DNA from 4 places in the Nonomuraea sp. GTA35 genome. Region 3 is predicted to be linked to each of the others. Evidence: riboswitches for the same ligand, from Rfam matches in the RefSeq annotation. Region 3 holds a riboswitch; each other region holds the start of a gene.
The links. Region 3 has a riboswitch for cyclic di-AMP ahead of ACBJ32_RS12180 (C40 family peptidase). Riboswitches for the same ligand answer to the same signal wherever they lie in the genome.
Positions count from the first base shown of each region.

Region 1: another riboswitch for cyclic di-AMP. It lies ahead of ACBJ32_RS09645 (CHAP domain-containing protein); the one in region 3 lies ahead of ACBJ32_RS12180 (C40 family peptidase).
Region 2: another riboswitch for cyclic di-AMP. It lies ahead of ACBJ32_RS32745 (CHAP domain-containing protein); the one in region 3 lies ahead of ACBJ32_RS12180 (C40 family peptidase).
Region 4: another riboswitch for cyclic di-AMP. It lies ahead of ACBJ32_RS35935 (NlpC/P60 family protein); the one in region 3 lies ahead of ACBJ32_RS12180 (C40 family peptidase).

Region 1 is NZ_JBGNUV010000002.1:652,686-656,753, reverse strand. Features, by position in the region: partial or broken gene ACBJ32_RS09650 (hypothetical protein) at 1-76, opposite strand, end outside; gene ACBJ32_RS09645 (CHAP domain-containing protein) at 236-946, opposite strand; cyclic di-AMP (ydaO/yuaA leader) riboswitch at 959-1,095, opposite strand; gene ACBJ32_RS09640 (Gfo/Idh/MocA family oxidoreductase) at 1,213-2,166, opposite strand; gene ACBJ32_RS09635 (aldo/keto reductase) at 2,254-3,075, opposite strand; gene ACBJ32_RS09630 (hypothetical protein) at 3,174-4,068, shown strand, end outside.
Region 2 is NZ_JBGNUV010000008.1:209,853-213,920, reverse strand. Features, by position in the region: gene ACBJ32_RS32760 (universal stress protein) at 1-129, shown strand, start outside; gene ACBJ32_RS32755 (NlpC/P60 family protein) at 403-1,332, shown strand; gene ACBJ32_RS32750 (SAM-dependent methyltransferase) at 1,336-1,815, opposite strand; gene ACBJ32_RS32745 (CHAP domain-containing protein) at 1,984-2,457, opposite strand; cyclic di-AMP (ydaO/yuaA leader) riboswitch at 2,641-2,787, opposite strand; gene ACBJ32_RS32740 (MFS transporter) at 2,977-4,068, opposite strand, start outside.
Region 3 is NZ_JBGNUV010000002.1:1,197,526-1,201,593, forward strand. Features, by position in the region: gene ACBJ32_RS12170 (M48 family metallopeptidase) at 1-1,581, opposite strand; gene ACBJ32_RS12175 (hypothetical protein) at 1,593-2,414, opposite strand; gene ACBJ32_RS12180 (C40 family peptidase) at 2,514-3,038, opposite strand; cyclic di-AMP (ydaO/yuaA leader) riboswitch at 3,112-3,276, opposite strand; gene ACBJ32_RS12185 (NlpC/P60 family protein) at 3,882-4,068, opposite strand, start outside.
Region 4 is NZ_JBGNUV010000009.1:340,220-344,287, forward strand. Features, by position in the region: gene ACBJ32_RS35925 (RDD family protein) at 1-594, opposite strand, end outside; gene ACBJ32_RS35930 (amino-acid N-acetyltransferase) at 680-1,261, opposite strand; cyclic di-AMP (ydaO/yuaA leader) riboswitch at 1,528-1,679, shown strand; gene ACBJ32_RS35935 (NlpC/P60 family protein) at 1,686-2,732, shown strand; gene ACBJ32_RS35940 (LuxR C-terminal-related transcriptional regulator) at 2,764-2,976, opposite strand; gene ACBJ32_RS35945 (cytochrome P450) at 3,478-4,068, shown strand, end outside.

The DNA of each region.
Region 1 (4,068 bases), 540 kb from region 3:
TAAAGTGCGCGCAGCAGATGAGCTCGGCGCCGGGGAAGCTGGTGGCGTAGGCGAGGTCGCCGGTCTTGGCTCCCATGCGGGCTCCCGGGGGTGAGGGAAGCGGATGAAGAGGCAAGGTAGCGAGCCGGTCCGACAGAACCCCGGAACGCGACGAGCGCGCGTCCCCTCGGTGGGGACGCGCGCTCGTCGCGTCACATGGAAGGCAAAGAGCGATCTCTCGGCCTGGAACGTTCCGTCAGGAGGCGTACTGCGGGTAGCCGTAGCCGACGACCTGCGACTTCGGACGGATGCGCTCCTCGACCCGGCCGTTGCCGGTGTTGCCCTCGATCGTCGAGATGGTGCCGTTCTGGTTGTCCTTCACGACGAACCCGACGTGCTGGATGTCGCTCAGGCTCTTGCCGCCGTCCCAGGCGAAGAACACGACGGCGCCGGGCTTGGCGACGGTGCCCCAGCGGTCGTTGGCGGCGAACCACTTGGCGTGGGCGACGGTGTAGGCGTCCCAGCCGACCTGCGGGCGGGCGCCGGTCTGCTCGCCGACCCAGGAGACGAACATCGAGCACCAGGCGGCGTTCAGGTACGCGGCGCGGTTGCCGCCGTCGCGGGCGACGGTCTCGGCGGCGCGCTGGGAGCCGGCGTACCACTGCTGGAACTTGGTGCCGCCGCCGGCGGCGTTCTCCGAGGTGCCGACCTGAGCCCTGGCCATGGCCAGGACCTGGGCGGCAGTGACGTTGATCTTGGTCTCGGCGCGGTCGTCCGCCGCGCCGGCCTTGTGGGCGGCGATGGCGGTGTCAGGGTGCCTGGCGGCGGTGGCCGCGGCGACGCCCGTGGCGGTGTCGGCGTTGGCCGTCATGGCGTTGACGCCGAGGGCCGAGGCGATGACGGTGGCGCCGAGGGCGGCGCGGGCGATGTTGCTCTTCGAGACAGCGGTAATGCGGTGCTTGGCCATCGAGGGAGGTGCTCCTTGCTTCCATGCCGCTTACCGGGTTAGCTGACGGGCTCGGGCGTGGAAGCTGCCCTACGGCACCGGAGTGCCGATTCGCCCCAAAGACATGGGTCCCCGGTTCCGCCCTGAGGCGGATTCAGCGGTCGCAGGACGATCCTGCGATGTGTCGTGCGATGGTCTGACATAGCCGGACAAACCGGGCGTATGCCTCAAGATGCCCCATAAGGTAATACATGAGGCAAGAGGATTACAAATCCATAAAAGCCCAGCTAGGCAAACTGCCTGCGAGCGTCGGCCAGAAGCCCCAGCATGGCAAGGGATTCGTCAAGCGGCATGATCGAGGATTCGGTCCTGCCTTCGGCCGTGGCGGCGCGGACTTCGCGAAGCTCTCCGGCGTATCCGTTGTCCGCCGGATCGAGCACATGCTCTTCCGGCTCCATGGAGGGCCCGGTGAGAACGATCCGCTGCGGAGCCCAGAACGGCGCCTGGAGGTCCGCCCGCATCCGAGTACCTACAACACAGGCCGTGTTCGGGTAATTCCCGAGCAATGAGGTCGCCACGAGAGCGTGTCTGCCGCCGGGGTAGAGCAATACGCCGGCCGCCTCCGCATCCACCCCGCTCGGGGCCAGGGAGCCCGTGATGCGCAGGTCAGCGGGCATGCCCAGGAGGAGCTGGGCCAGCCCGAACGGGTAGATCCCCAGGTCGAGCAGGGCCCCGCCGCCCAGCTCCGGCGCCCACAGCCGGTGGGCCGGGTCGTAGGGCGCCGCGAAGCCGAACGACGCCTGCACCGAGCGCAGCTCGCCGAAGCGGGGATCGCCCGCGATGCGCTGGACCAGCGGGTTGAACCGCATCCACATGGCTTCCATGAGGAACACGCCCGCCTCGCGCGCCAGGCGCACCATCTTCTCCGCGTCGTCCACGGTGGCCGCCAGCGGCTTCTCGCAGAGCACGGCTTTACCTGCGGCGATGGCCAGCTCGGCGACCTGCAGGTGCTGCGCGTGCGGGGTGGCCACGTAGATCGCGTCCACCCCCGGGTCGGCGCACAGCTGCTCGTAGGAGCCGTACGCCGACTCGGCCTCCAGCGTGGCGGCCAGGGCCTGCGCCCGGGCCAGGCTCCGCGATCCGACGGCTGCCACCCGCATGCCGGGCTCGGCCGCGATGGCGGCCCCGACCGTACGCGCGATGCCGCCGGTCGCCGCAATTCCCCAAGTGAAATCTCGCACGCGGAGATGTTATAGGGGAGGTAAAGGAAGGGTTATGGGGGGATATGTCATTAATGGCGGGATGCCACAAATGTCACGCCAGTCACTTTACGTCATGTTGAACGTGTCGGGGTCCGGCCCGAGCCGCTGCCCCTTGTTCAGGGCGCCGATGGCCGACATGTCCTCGGTGTCGAGGATGAAATCGAACACGCCGATGTTCTCCTTGATCCGCGCGGGCGTGACGGACTTCGGGATCACCACGTTCCCGAGCTGCAGATGCCAGCGCAGCACGATCTGCGCGGGCGTCCTGCCGTACTTCTCCGACAGCACCGCCAGCGCCGGGTCCGACAGCAGCCCCTTGCCCTGCCCCAGCGGGCTCCAGGCCTCGGTCAGGATGCCGTTGGCCTCGTGGAAGGCCCGCATCTGGCGCTGCTGCAGGTACGGGTGGAGCTCGATCTGGTTGATGGAGGGCGTGATGCCGGTCTCGTCCATGAGCCGGGTGAGCGTGTCCACCGTGAAGTTGGAGACCCCGATGGCCCTGACCCGGCCGTCACGGTAGATCTTCTCCATCGCCTTCCACGCCTGCACGTACCTGTCCTGCTGCGGCACCGGCCAGTGGATCAGGAAGAGGTCTATGTGGTCCAGGCCCAGCCTGGCCAGGCTCTCGTCGAAGGCGGCCTCGGCGCGGCCGTGGTCGCCGTTCCACAGCTTCGTGGTCACGAACACCTTCTCGCGCGGCAGCCCGCTCCCGCGCACGGCCCGCCCCACGCCCTCCTCGTTGCCGTAGGCGGCGGCGGTGTCGACGTGCCGGTAGCCGGCCTGGAGTGCGGTGGCGACCGCCTGCTCGGCCTCCTCGGCCGGGACCTGCCAGACGCCGTACCCGAGCTGCGGGATCTGCACGCCGTCGGTGTTGAGCATGAGCGAATTCATACCCTCCATTGTTCACGCCGCGTTTCTGAGGGCTTAAGGCGGTGGGGCTAGCTTGAAGCGGTCGTTAACGCGCCATCACCCCGCTGGGAGGGCAACGAGTGGTCGAACAGGCGTCGGCCTGGGTGGAGTCCCCGCTCCAGATGCTGTGCGCCGTCGAGGCCCACCACGCCGGGCTTCTCGGCCCCGAGACGGCTGTCGTGCCCCGGGCGGGGCTGCGCCCGCTGAAGGCCACGCGCCGCGAGCTGCGCTCCCTGGGGCTGCCCGACGGGCTGGTGCTGGCCGAGCCGCGCGAGCGCATGCCCAGGCGCGTGCAGGCCGTCGGGGACGCCTTCTCCGGCAAGGTGCAGCTGCGCTGGCTCACCTCCATGCCGGGCCGCATCGTCATCGTCGACGACGGGCTGGCCACGCTGCGGCTGCTCGAACTGCTCGCCGCGGGCCCGTACCGGCCGCTGCTGCGCGCCCGCGCCAACCGCACCAGGCTGCGCGCCGCGCTCGGCCTGGCGGCGGCGCTGCGGCTGCGCCTGAGCAAGGTGTCCGTCTTCACCGCCCTGAGCGTGGACGACAAGCTGGAGGCGGCCGTCCGCCGGGCGGGCGTCGACCTCGTCCGCCACGACTTCGCCTGGCTGCGGGCCCAGCCGCCCAGCGCCGAGGGCCCCGCCGAACGCACGGTCGTGCTCGGCACCTCCCTAGTGCGCAACGGCCTCGTGCACCGCGACCACTACCTGCGCTGGCTGACCGACCTGGCCGCGCGCGAGCCGCTGGCGTACTACCCGCACCGCCGCGAGGACCCCGTGGACGTCGCCCTGATCCGGGAGCGCCCCGGCATCACCGTCCACGACGCCGGCGCGCCCGCCGAGCTGACGCTGCGCGGCCTGGACCCGGGCCAGCGCGTGCTCAGCCTTCCCTCGACCGCGATCACCTCGCTGCGGGTGCTGCTCAGCCCGCGCGGCGTCGCCGTCGAGCCCGTGGACGTTCCCGATGACTGGTGGACCA
Region 2 (4,068 bases), on a different contig from region 3:
TTGTCAGCACTGCTGTCGGGCAGCACCTCTACCCGGGTCGTGCACTCCACCAGCCGGTCAACGCTGATCATCCCGTCCGGACCGCTGGCCGCTGCTCGCCGTGACGGCCGAGCAGGTGCCGAACGCTGAGGCGTACGCGCCCGGCTCCCGAGCCATCCGCGGAGGCCGGGGGCGCATACGCGTCTGTTGAACGCGATGCCCGTCGCGTGCGTATCCACACGTGACACCAGATCAGCTACCGCTGATAGTAAGTCGGTCCTACCTAGGGAAATTGCACGGAACAGGGCAAAAGCCTCCGCGCCTTCTGTACTATTTCGGCCCAGGCTCAGTGACTTACGAGGAGGCATCGTAGTGGCCGTGTGGACGAGGCTCGGGCGACCAGCAGTAGCCGCAGCATTAGCCTTGATCGCACTGGCCGCGACGCCCAGCGGCGCTCTCGCAGAGCCGTCGCCGGCCAAGATCCGGGCCAAGCTGGTGAAGCTGAACGAACAGGCCGACCAACTGGTCGAGCGGTACAACCAGGCGAATGAGGCGTACAAGTCGGCCAAGAAGAAGTACGAGAAGCTCAACACCGAGCTCAGCCGCAAGGACGCACAGGCCCGCGCGCTACGCGAAGAACTCGCCACGATTGCGAGCAACAGCTATCAGGCCGGCCCTTTCGGGGGCTGGCCGGCGTTCGCCCTGCAGGGCAACTCCGAGGCGGCTCTGAGCAGCATGGCCTCCCTTGAGCAACTGGCGCAGGACCGAGCGGCCAAAATACTTGCCTACGAGGCGGCGACGAAGGACCTGCGCGATCGGCGCACGGAAGCGCAGCGGGTTCTGACAGAAGCCGACGACGCTCGTGACAAGGTCCGCGACGAGAAGACGAAGGTGGACAAGCTGGTCAAAGAACAGACCAAGCTCCTGCGCCGGTTGGGCACCTTCCAGACCGGCGATCCCAACAGCCCCGGCATCGAGTACACCGGCCCGGCATCCGGCAACGCCCGCCGCGCGCTCCAGTTCGCCTTCGCCCAGGTGGGCAAGCCCTACCGATACGGCGGCACCGGGCCCGGCTCCTACGACTGCTCCGGCCTCACCCAGGCCGCCTGGCGCACCGGCGGAGTCGAACTGCCCCGGACGACCTGGACTCAATGGGCGTGGGGCGCCAGCCGCCGAGTTCCCCTGGATGCGCTGCAGCCTGGAGACCTGCTCTTCAGCAAGGGGCTCGGCCACATGGGGATGTACGCCGGCAACGGCAAGATGGTGCACGCGCCGCAAACCGGCGATGTCATCAAGGTGGTCGACCTCGACGACTACTGGCGCAACCGCCTGCTCGGTGCGGTCCGCCCATGATGGTCAGCGACGCTGTGCGACACCGAGCACGTAGTCCCCACCGATCCGGGTGACCCAGCGATCATCCACCTTCAGGCCATGGCGGGGCAGTTCGGCGAGGAACTCCCCCGCCGTGAACCGGTCTTCCTCGGGATGCTCAAGCAGACGCCGGAAGGACGGGCGTGCCAGGGCAGTCGCCGTCACCTCGCCGAAGTGGAACCCGCCCCTTGCGGCAAGGACTCGCGCTGCCTCAGCCAGTGCGGCTCGCCGATCAGGGATGTGGTGGATGATCCCGAAGGCGACACGGAGATCGGTGGCGTCGCCCAGCGCCAGCCGCACGTGCCCGGCGTAGCGCACCGACCGTCGCCGAGCGCCGATCTCCAGAACCCGGGTGCCCGGAGTTCGCCCGCCCAGCTTCATCAGCTGCGGCGCCTCGTACCAACGTTGCAGCGCTCGGCGTGGCGAGCTGTTGACCAGGAGCGTCTCGAACCGATTCATCAGCATGGGAGGCCCCTTTCCGCCGACGTCCGCTCCAGTCCGGTGGTCAGGGCAGGCGGAGTACGTCACTCGGCAACTTCGGATCAAGAAAACAGCGGGTGGCGCAGGAGACTCTCCCTCGCCACCCGCGATCCTTTGACCATCGCGCTGGCAAGGAGTCTTCGACCTGCTGCGTCAGGCCTTGTAATCGGGGTAGCCGTAGCCCACGACCTGGGACTTGGGCCGGATCCGCTGCTCGACCTTGCCGTTGCCGGTGTTGCCTTCGATCGCGGTGATCGTGCCGTTGCCGTTGTCCTGCTTCACCATGCCCACGTGGTCGATGCCCGAGGTGCTCTTGCCGTTCCAGTCGTAGAAGACGATGGCACCGGGCTTGGCCACCGTGCCCCAGCGCTTGTTCGCCTGGAACCACTTGGCGTAGGTGACGGTGTAGGCGTCCCAGCCGACGGTCGGCCGGGCGCCCGCCTTCTCGCCCACCCAGGAGACGAACATGGCGCACCACGGGGCGTTGGCGTACGCCTGAATGCTGCCGCCGTCACGGGCGATGGTCTCCTTCGCCCGCTGCGACGACATGTACCAGCTGTGGAATGGAGTCCCGCCGCCCGCGGAGTTCTCCGTAACGCCGATCTGCGACTCGGCAATCTTCAGCACCGCCTGTGCGCTCGCCTGAGTCGCCGGCCTCTGGGCCTGGCTCTGGGATTCATGGTCCGCGGCGAAGGCGGGGCCGGCGGCGAGAACGGCACCGGCTGCCACGCTGAGCCCCAGCGCGAGGCGGGAAAGGTTTCCGGGCATGAGGGCACGGGTGAAGCTGTGCTTGGCCATTACTGAAATTGCTCCTTGCTTCCATGCCGCCTACCGGGTTAGCTGACGGGTTCGGGCGTGGAAGTGCCCTACGGAGCGCTCACATGGAGCACACCGATTCACCCCAGAAACAGATGGGTCCCCGGTTCCGCGAGATCGCGAATTCGGCGGCCGCGTCACATCCGCACGTATGACGTACGCGCTGGTGAGACACGGTCTCGGCAATATGGAGGCGCCACGCGGCAAGCGATGCTGCCAGGCGTACGCCTTGAGTCCTTGAAGGTAAGCGAACTGCATAGAAAGATGCAAGCCAACCTCTGGACAATGCAACGGAATCCCCTGCGCCATGGGCGATGGCGAGGAAATTCTTTACCTACTCCCGATAGTAGATCCAGTTTGCCGAAGCTCATTGGCAGTCTGTTTCACGAAACGTGGACGCGACGGAAGCAGTGCGCCGATGAGCACGGCGCCGAGCGCCACGCAGACCGCGCCCGCCGTGAGCCCGCGTGAGTAGCCCAACATGGTCAGCGCGGCCACCCCGACAGCGCCACCGATCTGCTGGACGGAGGTGAACAGGGCCGACCCGAGACCGGCGTCCGCCTCGGTCGTACCGTCGACTGCGGCCGTGGCCATGAGGGGCAGGCTCAACCCGTTGCCCACGCTCAGTACGAGCATGCCGGGCAGGACGTGTGCGGCGTAGGAGTCGCCCGCCGCCACGTCGGACAGCAGCAACAGACCGGCGATGTTGACCACGAACGCCAGCAGAAGCGCCCATCGTGTCCCGATCCTGAGCGAGAGGCGGGACGACAGCCACATGCCTGCCAGAATGCCCGCACCGTAAGGCAGGTAGGCGATGCCGGCCAGCAGCGGGCTATATCCCAGAGCGGTCTGCACCTGAAGCATCAGCAGGAAGGACATGGCGTACATCGCCATCGAGAACAGCAGAGTCGCGCCGTTGGCGACCACCCGCGTCCGCGAGGCCAGGAACGATCGGGGCACCAGCGGCGCTGCCGCCCGTGACTCCGCCACCAGGAAGGCCACCATCAAGGCGACGGAGAGTACGACGGCACCGATGACGAGAGGATCGCTCCAGCCGGTCTCCCCCACTCGCAGCAGCCCGTACACCAGCGACACCGCAGCACCGGTGATCAGGACCGCGCCGGGAACGTCGAGGCGGCGCCCTCCGGGCGCGCGGGACTCGGGGACCAGGCGGGGCAGCAACGCCAGCGCCACGGCGACGACGGGCAGGTTGATCAGGAAGATCCCACGCCAGGACGCCAGGTCGGTCAGCGCCCCGGACAGCACCAGGCCCGTGGTCCCGCCGAGGGCCGCGATGCCGCCCCAGATGCCCAGCGCCTTGGCCCGCGCCTCGGGCCCCGGATACAGCAACGTGATCATCGACATCGCGGCAGGGCTGGCCATCGCGGAGCCCGCGCCCTGACCGAACCGCCCGATGACGAG
Region 3 (4,068 bases):
TCACGGCTCGGGAACGCCGTTCAGCTTGGCCCATGCGCGGGCCATCGCGATGCGCTCGGGGCCGGAGGGATGGGAGGCATAGAGCACATATTCCACCGCATCCGGCGACAAGTCGGAAATATTGGTTATGGCGAGCCGTTTTTGCATGGCGATGAACATGGCCGGATCCCTGGTCAGGTCCAGCGCGTGCACGTCGGCCCTGGCCTCGACGTGCCGGCTGATCACGTTCTGCGCGGGGCCCATGATCAGCGAGCCGAGCGTCATGAGGCCCATGACCACGCCGACCGCCCGGGGATCGGTGATCGAGGTGACGCCGGTGCGCCGCCGTACCGGCTTGAGGACCAGGAACAGCGCGATCGCGCCGAAGCCGGCGCCCAGGGCGCCGATGATCGTGCCGTACAGCACGTCGTCGTACTTGGCGTGCCCCAGCTCGTGCGCCGCGACGAGCTCGACCTCCCGCTGCGGGGCCTGCAGCAGCGTGTCGTAGACGACGATGCGGCGCGTGGCGCCGAAGCCGGACACGTACGCGTTGAGCGCCGTCGTGCGGCGCGAGGCGTCGGCGACCAGCACGTCCTCGACCGGCACGCCGTCGCGCGCGGCCATGTCGAGCAGGTTCGTGCGCAGGGGGCCCTGACGCATGGAGCTGAAGTCGTTGAACAGCGGCTCGAACACCACCGGGTACACGAACGACGTCACCACCGTCAGCGCGAACGCGCCCACCGCCGCGGGGATCCACCAGCGCCTGACCTTGCGCGCCAGCGCGACCAGGGCCAGCAGCATGACGCAGAGCAGGAACACCTCCACGCCCAGGTTCTTCAGCCGGTCGCCCGCCCAGCCGGCCCAGTCCTGGGTGGACAGGCCGTAGTCGCGCAGGATCGTCTCGACCCACATGCCGAGCGGCCACCTGATCACCTCGACGAGCGCGGTGATCACCAGGGCGCCGAGGACGACCCGCAGCCACCACGGGCCCCGCAGCCTGCCCAGCACCCTGGCGCTGAACGGGGTGGCGACCAGGATGCCGGCGATGATGATCGTGAGGGCCAGCGAGAGGTAGCTCGGCAGGGTGGTGGCCGCGTCGAACGCCCGCGCCCTGGCGATCTGGGCGGCGCCGAAGTCGCGGGCCGGGTCGGGCGGGCCGCCGGTGAGCACCTGCCAGGGGGTGCTGAAGGCGGCCACGGCCAGGATCACCAGGCCCAGCAGCACGAGCGCGATGGCCGCCGGGCGCCTCCCACCGCCGTCCTCGCCGCCTCTTCCTGTCACGGGCACCTCCTCACGATGCCCCGGCGCGGGCCCCTCCGCATCGCCCGGCGCCGCCGCGTTGCCGGGGTGGGCGCGTCCAGGGTGGGTGGCGGCGTCCTCCGATTCCGCCGCCTCCTGCCCGTACGGGCCCTCGCTCCGCCCGCCCTCCCCCGAAGGGCCGGGCCCGCTCAGCGTGTCCGGCGCCGCCGCCTCCCCGAGGCCGGCGCGCTCGCCGCGCCCCGTGTCCTCGTCCGGATGGCCGGCGGCGCCGACGGCGGCCATCGCGCCATCCGTCACCTCGTCTTCCCGTGCCGCGTCGTCAGTGTCTCTTCGATCGTCCATCTGCCTCCCCTTCACACGAGCTGATCCCGCACGTATGCGCGCCACCGTGCCGTCAGCGTGGCGACGGAGAGCCCCAGCGAGGCGAGCGCCCGATCGGCGCCTGCCGCCTGGGCTTCACGGTAGAGCCCCACCAGGGTCCCCTCACCGAACCGGTCAGCGAGGAAGCGACACGCCAGCCAGGCCTCCTGGTACGCCCGGGCGAGCCGGTTCGGGTCACGCCCGTCGGCCGCGAAAGCCTCAGGCCCGGGCAAAGCGCTCGGCAGCCGCCCGGCCCGCACCTCCGCCGCCAGCTCGGCGGCGGCGGTCGCCACCGGCAGCCCGGCGTCGCGGTAGCCGACGTAGTCGGCGAAACCCTCGTACAGCCAGACGGGCAGGCCGTCGGTGCCGGCCACGACGTGGGTCAGCTCGTGGGTGAGGACCACGTCCCTGCCGGTGGGGTTGAGGGTGGCGAACGCCTCGGGCACGACGATCACGCGCCGCCCGTCGGCCACGGCGGCCAGCCCGTCGAGCCGTCCCGCACCGGCCAGGCGGGCGGCGTCGCGGCCGGACTCCGGCAGCACGACCAGGGGGCGTACCGGCATGCCGAGCACGGCCGAGACCCGCGCGCCCGCGCTGTCGGCCCTGCGCGCCAGCTCGTCGAGCCGCTCGGGCGGGACCGTGCCGGGACCTGCGACGGTGGACCGGGCGCCGCGGCTGACGGCCGTACGCCGCCCCGGCCACAGGCCGCGCAGCTCGGGGGGAAGGATGGGGGAATCGGGCAGCGGGGTGGCCGCGGCGGGGACGAGGAGCAGCAGGCCCGTCACCACGGCTCGCCGGCTCACCTGCTCGAACACGATGCCCGATCGTAGTGTGCCCTGCCTGCTGAGAGCTCCGGACGTGCGAGAGCCCCGTCCGAATCCAGGAAATCCTCCAAGAATCCGGACGGGGCTTCTTCACATGCCGGGACGAACAGCGCCCACGAAGGACGATCGGCGCCATCCGCTCAGCTTGTCGATGCGTACCCGTTCGCCTGTCCGTGGCGAGTGGATCATCTTGCCCTTGCCGACGTACATGCCCACGTGGCCGAGCCCGCTGAAGAACATCAGGTCGCCAGGCTTGAGATTGCGCCAGGAGACCTTCTGCTTGGTACGGGCGAACTGGCTGCTCGCCACGCGCGGGAGCTTGACGCCGGCCTTCTTCCAGGCGAACTGGACGAGACCGGAGCAGTCAAACGAACCAGGCCCTGTGCCTCCGTACCGGTACGGGTCACCGATCTGGTTCTTGGCCACGGCGATGGCCTTGCGGGCTTTCACTTTCTGCCGAGCGAGCTTGGCTGCCCTTCGCTGGGCGACCGTGGCCTTCTTGGACGTCTTGGCGGTGGTTTCCGCCTTCACCGTCGTCGGAGCGGCCGCATCGCTCGTCGTCGTCGCCTGAGCCGTTGGGGCATGGAGGACGAGACCTCCGGCCGTCACGGTCATCGTGAGTGCTACGCCACTCAGGGCAAGGCGGGACAGGCGGGGGTTCTGCAGGGGACTAGACAGGATTTCTCCTTGTGTCTTCCACGAACGCCTACCGGGTTAGCTGACGGATTCGGGCGTGGAAGTCGCCCTACGGCGCGATGGCGCGCCGACTCACCCCTGATCCCTCGGGGAACTCGGGATCGCTTGGGTCCCCGGCTCCGTGCTCCTGGCTGCACGGATTCGGCAGGCCGCGTGCCCCGATCCAGATTCGATGTGGGGATGCTCGGGGAGCGACCGGCGGATTCTTTTGTCTGTCTCGCATCGGGGCAGACCCGGTGCGGGGTTCGCGGGGACATGGCTTGTTCACCGCGACGACGCCAGAAGCTACGCGGAAAGGTCAAGAATCGGCAAAGGGTGAGTCAGCTTGTAAAGATCAGGCAGAGGGGGGTGTCAAGTTTGAAACCCCTGCTGGAACACCAGGTTCTGTTACCGAAATGTGACCCTGCTCACACTTCGGAACCGCCGGGTTTGTCAGGTCCCAATTGTCACTTAAGTCACATTTGACACCCTTTAAACGTGAGCAAGGCCACTGGGAGCGCTCCCGCTCGCCCTGTCCCGCAACGCCCCGCCATGCCCAAGCAAGCCTCGAAATCTACGGACCTCGCTAGTATTCGTCACTCCTGAGCAGAGTGCGCCTCAGGCCGCTACCGAGGCGACGATCTACGATGCTCGATCGTAGATACTGGCCCGGCAGGGCGCCGGATGCGCCCGCAGAGACCCGCGTACTTCGGCACGCTGAACGCGGCCACCGGAGACCGAAACGGGTGCGGCCACGCCCGGCCCTCAGGAGCCCGGAACTGGTTACGGGCGGACCGCTCCGACGAGGGAACGACCGTAGCCCGAGAGCTTGACGACCTTGACGACATCGCCTGTCTGCGGCGCGTGGACGATCTGGCCATTGCCCGCGTAGATACTGACGTGCCCGAGCCCTTCACTGAAGATCAGGTCCCCGGGCTGCAGCGCGTCGAGCGACACCTTCCGGCTCGCC
Region 4 (4,068 bases), on a different contig from region 3:
CGACGGGGGCTGCTGGGCGTAGCCGGGCTGCTGGCCCGACTGCGGCTGCTGGCCGTAGCCGGGCTGCTGGCCGTAGCCCTGCTGGTCGCCGTACTGCTGCTGGCCGTAACCCGGCTGGGACTGCTGCTGCTGTCCGTAGCCCTGCTGCTGGCCGTATTGGGGCTGCTGGCCCGACTGGGGTTGCTGGCCGTAGCCCTGCTGCTGACCGTACTGCTGCTGGTCGTATTGCTGCCCGTAGCCCTGCTGCTGGCCGTAGTCGGGCTGGGACTGCTGTTGCTGGCCGTAGCCCTGCTGCTGACCGTACTGCTGCTGGTCGTATTGCTGTCCGTAGCCCTGCTGGCCGTAGCCCTGCTGCTGGCCGTGCTGGGGTTGGCCATAGCCCTGCTGCTGGCCGTAACCCTGCTGGCCGTAACCCTGCTGCTGGCCGTACTGGGGTTGCTGGCCGTAGGCGTCGTCCGCCCGGTAGCCGACCACAGTCACGTCCGGGTCGGGCTCGCCAGGGTGGCGGCCCGTGTTCTGCTGCCCGTAAGGGGTGCCGGGCGCGGAATTCTCGCCGGATTCGTCCTGCGGATACGGCGGCTGTCCGGTGCTCACCGTGTCACCTCGCTTCGAGTGCGCATGTGGCACGTGTCAGGACACATGCCTGTGCTGCCCAACGTATCGACATAGGTATCAACAATCACCTTTCCATCTGGTCAAGGTCTGCGTCACCCGATGTCAGATGGAGCAGCATGCGGGTGTTGCCCAGGGTGTTCGGTTTGACGTGTTCCAGGTCGAGGAACTCCGCCACACCCTCGTCGTACGAGGCCAGCAGCTCGGCGTAGACCTCGGGAGAGACCGGCGTGCCCTGAATCGGGCGGAAGCCGTGCCTCGCGAAGAAGTCCACCTCAAAAGTCAGACAGAATACACGTCGCAGACCCAGATCCTTCGCGTGCTGTATCAGCGCCGAGACGATCCGATGGCCGACGCCCATGCCGCGGCACTCCGGATCCACCGCCACGGTGCGGACCTCCGCGAGATCCTCCCACAGCACGTGGAGCGCACCGCAGCCGACGACCTGCCCGCCCCGCTCGGCCACCCAGAACTCCTGTACGTCCTCGTACAGGGTGACCGTGGCCTTCTCCAGGAGCCGAGGACCTGCGCCCGCGTAGGTGTCGACCAGCCGCCTGACCGTCCGGACGTCGGGCGTGCGGGCACGCCGGACCACCACCGCGGTCTCGGGCCCGGTCTCGGACGTTGCCAGTTCGGCCACCTGCTCCATGGCCCTCCAGAGTACAGATGTCATTACGGCTCAGACTTAACTCCCATCTCTGGGCCCATCCTGTTACATGTGGTGGCCATATGAGCACGCTCCCCACATCCGGCTGAAGCAGCAACGAAGGGGACATAAAGTCCGATCAGCACAGTCAGGCACGAGATCACCTTGTGACCCTTCGGTTGTGAAACCTCTATGAACTCGGCAGTTCCGGTTGAGCACGAACTCGGAGTGCATTAGTGTCCAGCGACGATGTTCCCCGCGTGTCGCGCGCGAGGAACACGCCCAATCCCCGCGAGGGGAGCCGGGGACCCACCGGCGGCGACCCCCATCGCCCGCCGCCAGGGGTGAATCCGAGTCGTTCGGTAGGGCTGCTCCGGCCCGAACCCGTCAGCTAACCCGGTAGGCGTCGAGGAAGGGAGCTTGGTTGGTGAAGCGCACGCGCAACGGCGGGGAGAAGACGGCGGGCAAGCACGCGCGCCCTCAGGAACGGCTCCGGCGATCACGCCGCCTCGGCGGTGTGGTGAGTCTCACAGTCGCGGCGCTCCTGATCGCCATTCCCGTCGGCCCGGCGTCCGCGGACCCCAAGCCTTCACTCCAGGACCTGGCCAAGCAGGTCGAGAAGATGCACAACGAGATCGAGACGCTGACCGAGGAGTACAACGGCCAGCGCGAGAAGCTCAAGACCGCCAAGAAGGCCGCCGACGCGGCGCGGAAGACGCTGGCGACCAGTGAGGCCGAGCTCGAGGCCAAGCGTACGGAGGTCGCGCTGCTGGCCCAGAACGCGTACATGACCGGCGGGCTGAACCGGATGCTGGCGTTCGCCACCGCCGGCGACCCCGACTCCTTCCTCGACCGCGCCGCCACCATGGACGTGCTGGAGCAGCAGCAGGGCGCGGAGGTCAACCAGGTCACCCAGGCCAGGGAGGCCGCCGAGCGCGCCAGGGCCGGCGCCCAGGCACGCATCGACGAGGTCCAGGAGATCGTCTCCGAGCTCGACACCAAGCGCGACAAGATCACCAAGCTGGTCACCAAGGTCGAGAGCAACCTGTTCAGGCGGGCGCTGGGCGAGGCCGGCCGTCCCGGCACGCGGGCGCAGCGCGTCAACCTGCCGATCGTTGGCAGCGGCAAGGCCGCCCAGGCCGCGCGGTGGGCGCTCACGCAGCAGCTCAAGCCGTACGTCTGGGGCGCCGAGGGCCCCAGCTCCTACGACTGCTCGGGCCTGGTCATGGCCGCCTACCAGAAGGTCGGCATCTCCCTGCCGCACTACACCGGCAGCCAGTGGACCGCCGGCAGGCACATCTCACGCGAGGAGATGCGCCCCGGCGACCTGGTGTTCTTCTACAGCGACCTGCACCACGTGGGCATCTACCTGGGCGGCGGCATGATGGTGCACGCGCCGCAGACCGGTGACGTCGTACGGATCGCCTCGATCGCCAACAGGCCGTTCGCCGGCGCGGTACGCATCGCCGACTGACCCCGGACCCCCTTCCCCTGGCCGCTCGCCGCTAGATCAGCTGGCGGCGGGCCGCCCATGCCACGGCCTCGATCGCCGTGGCGACACCGATGCGGTCGCAGATGCCACGTAGTCTCCTGCGCACTGTGCGCCCGCTGATGTCCAGCCGTCTGCCCACCCGGTCGACCGTGACCCCCTTGGCCAGCTCCGCGAGCAATGCAAGATCCGCATGGCTCAGCTCAACACCTTCAGTGAGCACATCCATCGGGAGCCCTCCCCCCCAACAGCTGACTTGGGCCTCTTCACCGGGCCGAAGTCGCTCCTCGCAGACGGTAAACGCATCCTGGAAAGGTCGTCAAGCATTACAATCGCCGCGCTTGACCAGCACTATTGACATGATCCGAAATATGTGACCTACTCGCGATATGTCGGCGCCGATCAGTCCAGGATGAGCGATCTCATGGGGCCTCCCGGTGCTCCGGATCCGGCGGCTCTGAGCCCGGCTGATGTCCTGGGTTTTGATCCGTTCGATCGGGGATTTCTGCATGATCCTTACTCCCGCTATCGGGAGCTGAGCGCGCGTGGCGCCCTCTTCCGTACGCGCGGGGGTCTGCTCGTCGCCACCACGCACGAGCTGTGCACGACCCTGCTCCGCGACCCGCGCTTCGGCCGCGGCTCCGGCAGGCAGAACGGCGCCGACCCAGGTCAGCCCGTTGCATCGTTCCTATGGCTGGATCCACCGGACCACACGAGGCTGCGTGCCCTGGTGAGCAGGGCGTTCACCCCGCGCATGATCGAACGGCTCCGCCCGCGCGTCGAGGAGATCGCCGCGTCGCTGATCCGCGCGCTGCCCGACGAGGCCGACCTCGTGTCGGGGCTCGCCTACCCGCTGCCGGTCATGGTGATCAGCGAGATGCTCGGGGTGCCTCCAGAGGACCACGAACGCTTTCGCGGCTGGAGCGAGAAGCTTGCCCGCGGCCTTGACCCGATGCTTACAGAAGGCCTCTTATCGGAAACCGGGCGGGCCAGAAGGGAGTTCGGCGACTACTTCCGCGAGCTCGCCGCGATCAGGCGGGAGCGGCCCGGTGACGACCTCCTGAGCGCGCTGACAGGCGTGCGGGAGCTCACCGAGGCCGAGCTCCTGGCCACCTGTGTGCTCCTGCTCGTGGCCGGCCACGAGACGACCGTCAACCTCATCGCCAACGGCGTCCTGGCCCTGCTCCGGCACGGGCTGCTGGCGCAGGCGGCGCGGCGGCCCAGGGAAGTGGTGGAGGAGGTGCTCCGGTACGACCCGCCGGTGCAGCTCACCGTCAGGGTCGCGCTGGAGGACGTGTCGCTGGGCGGGACGCCGGTGCCG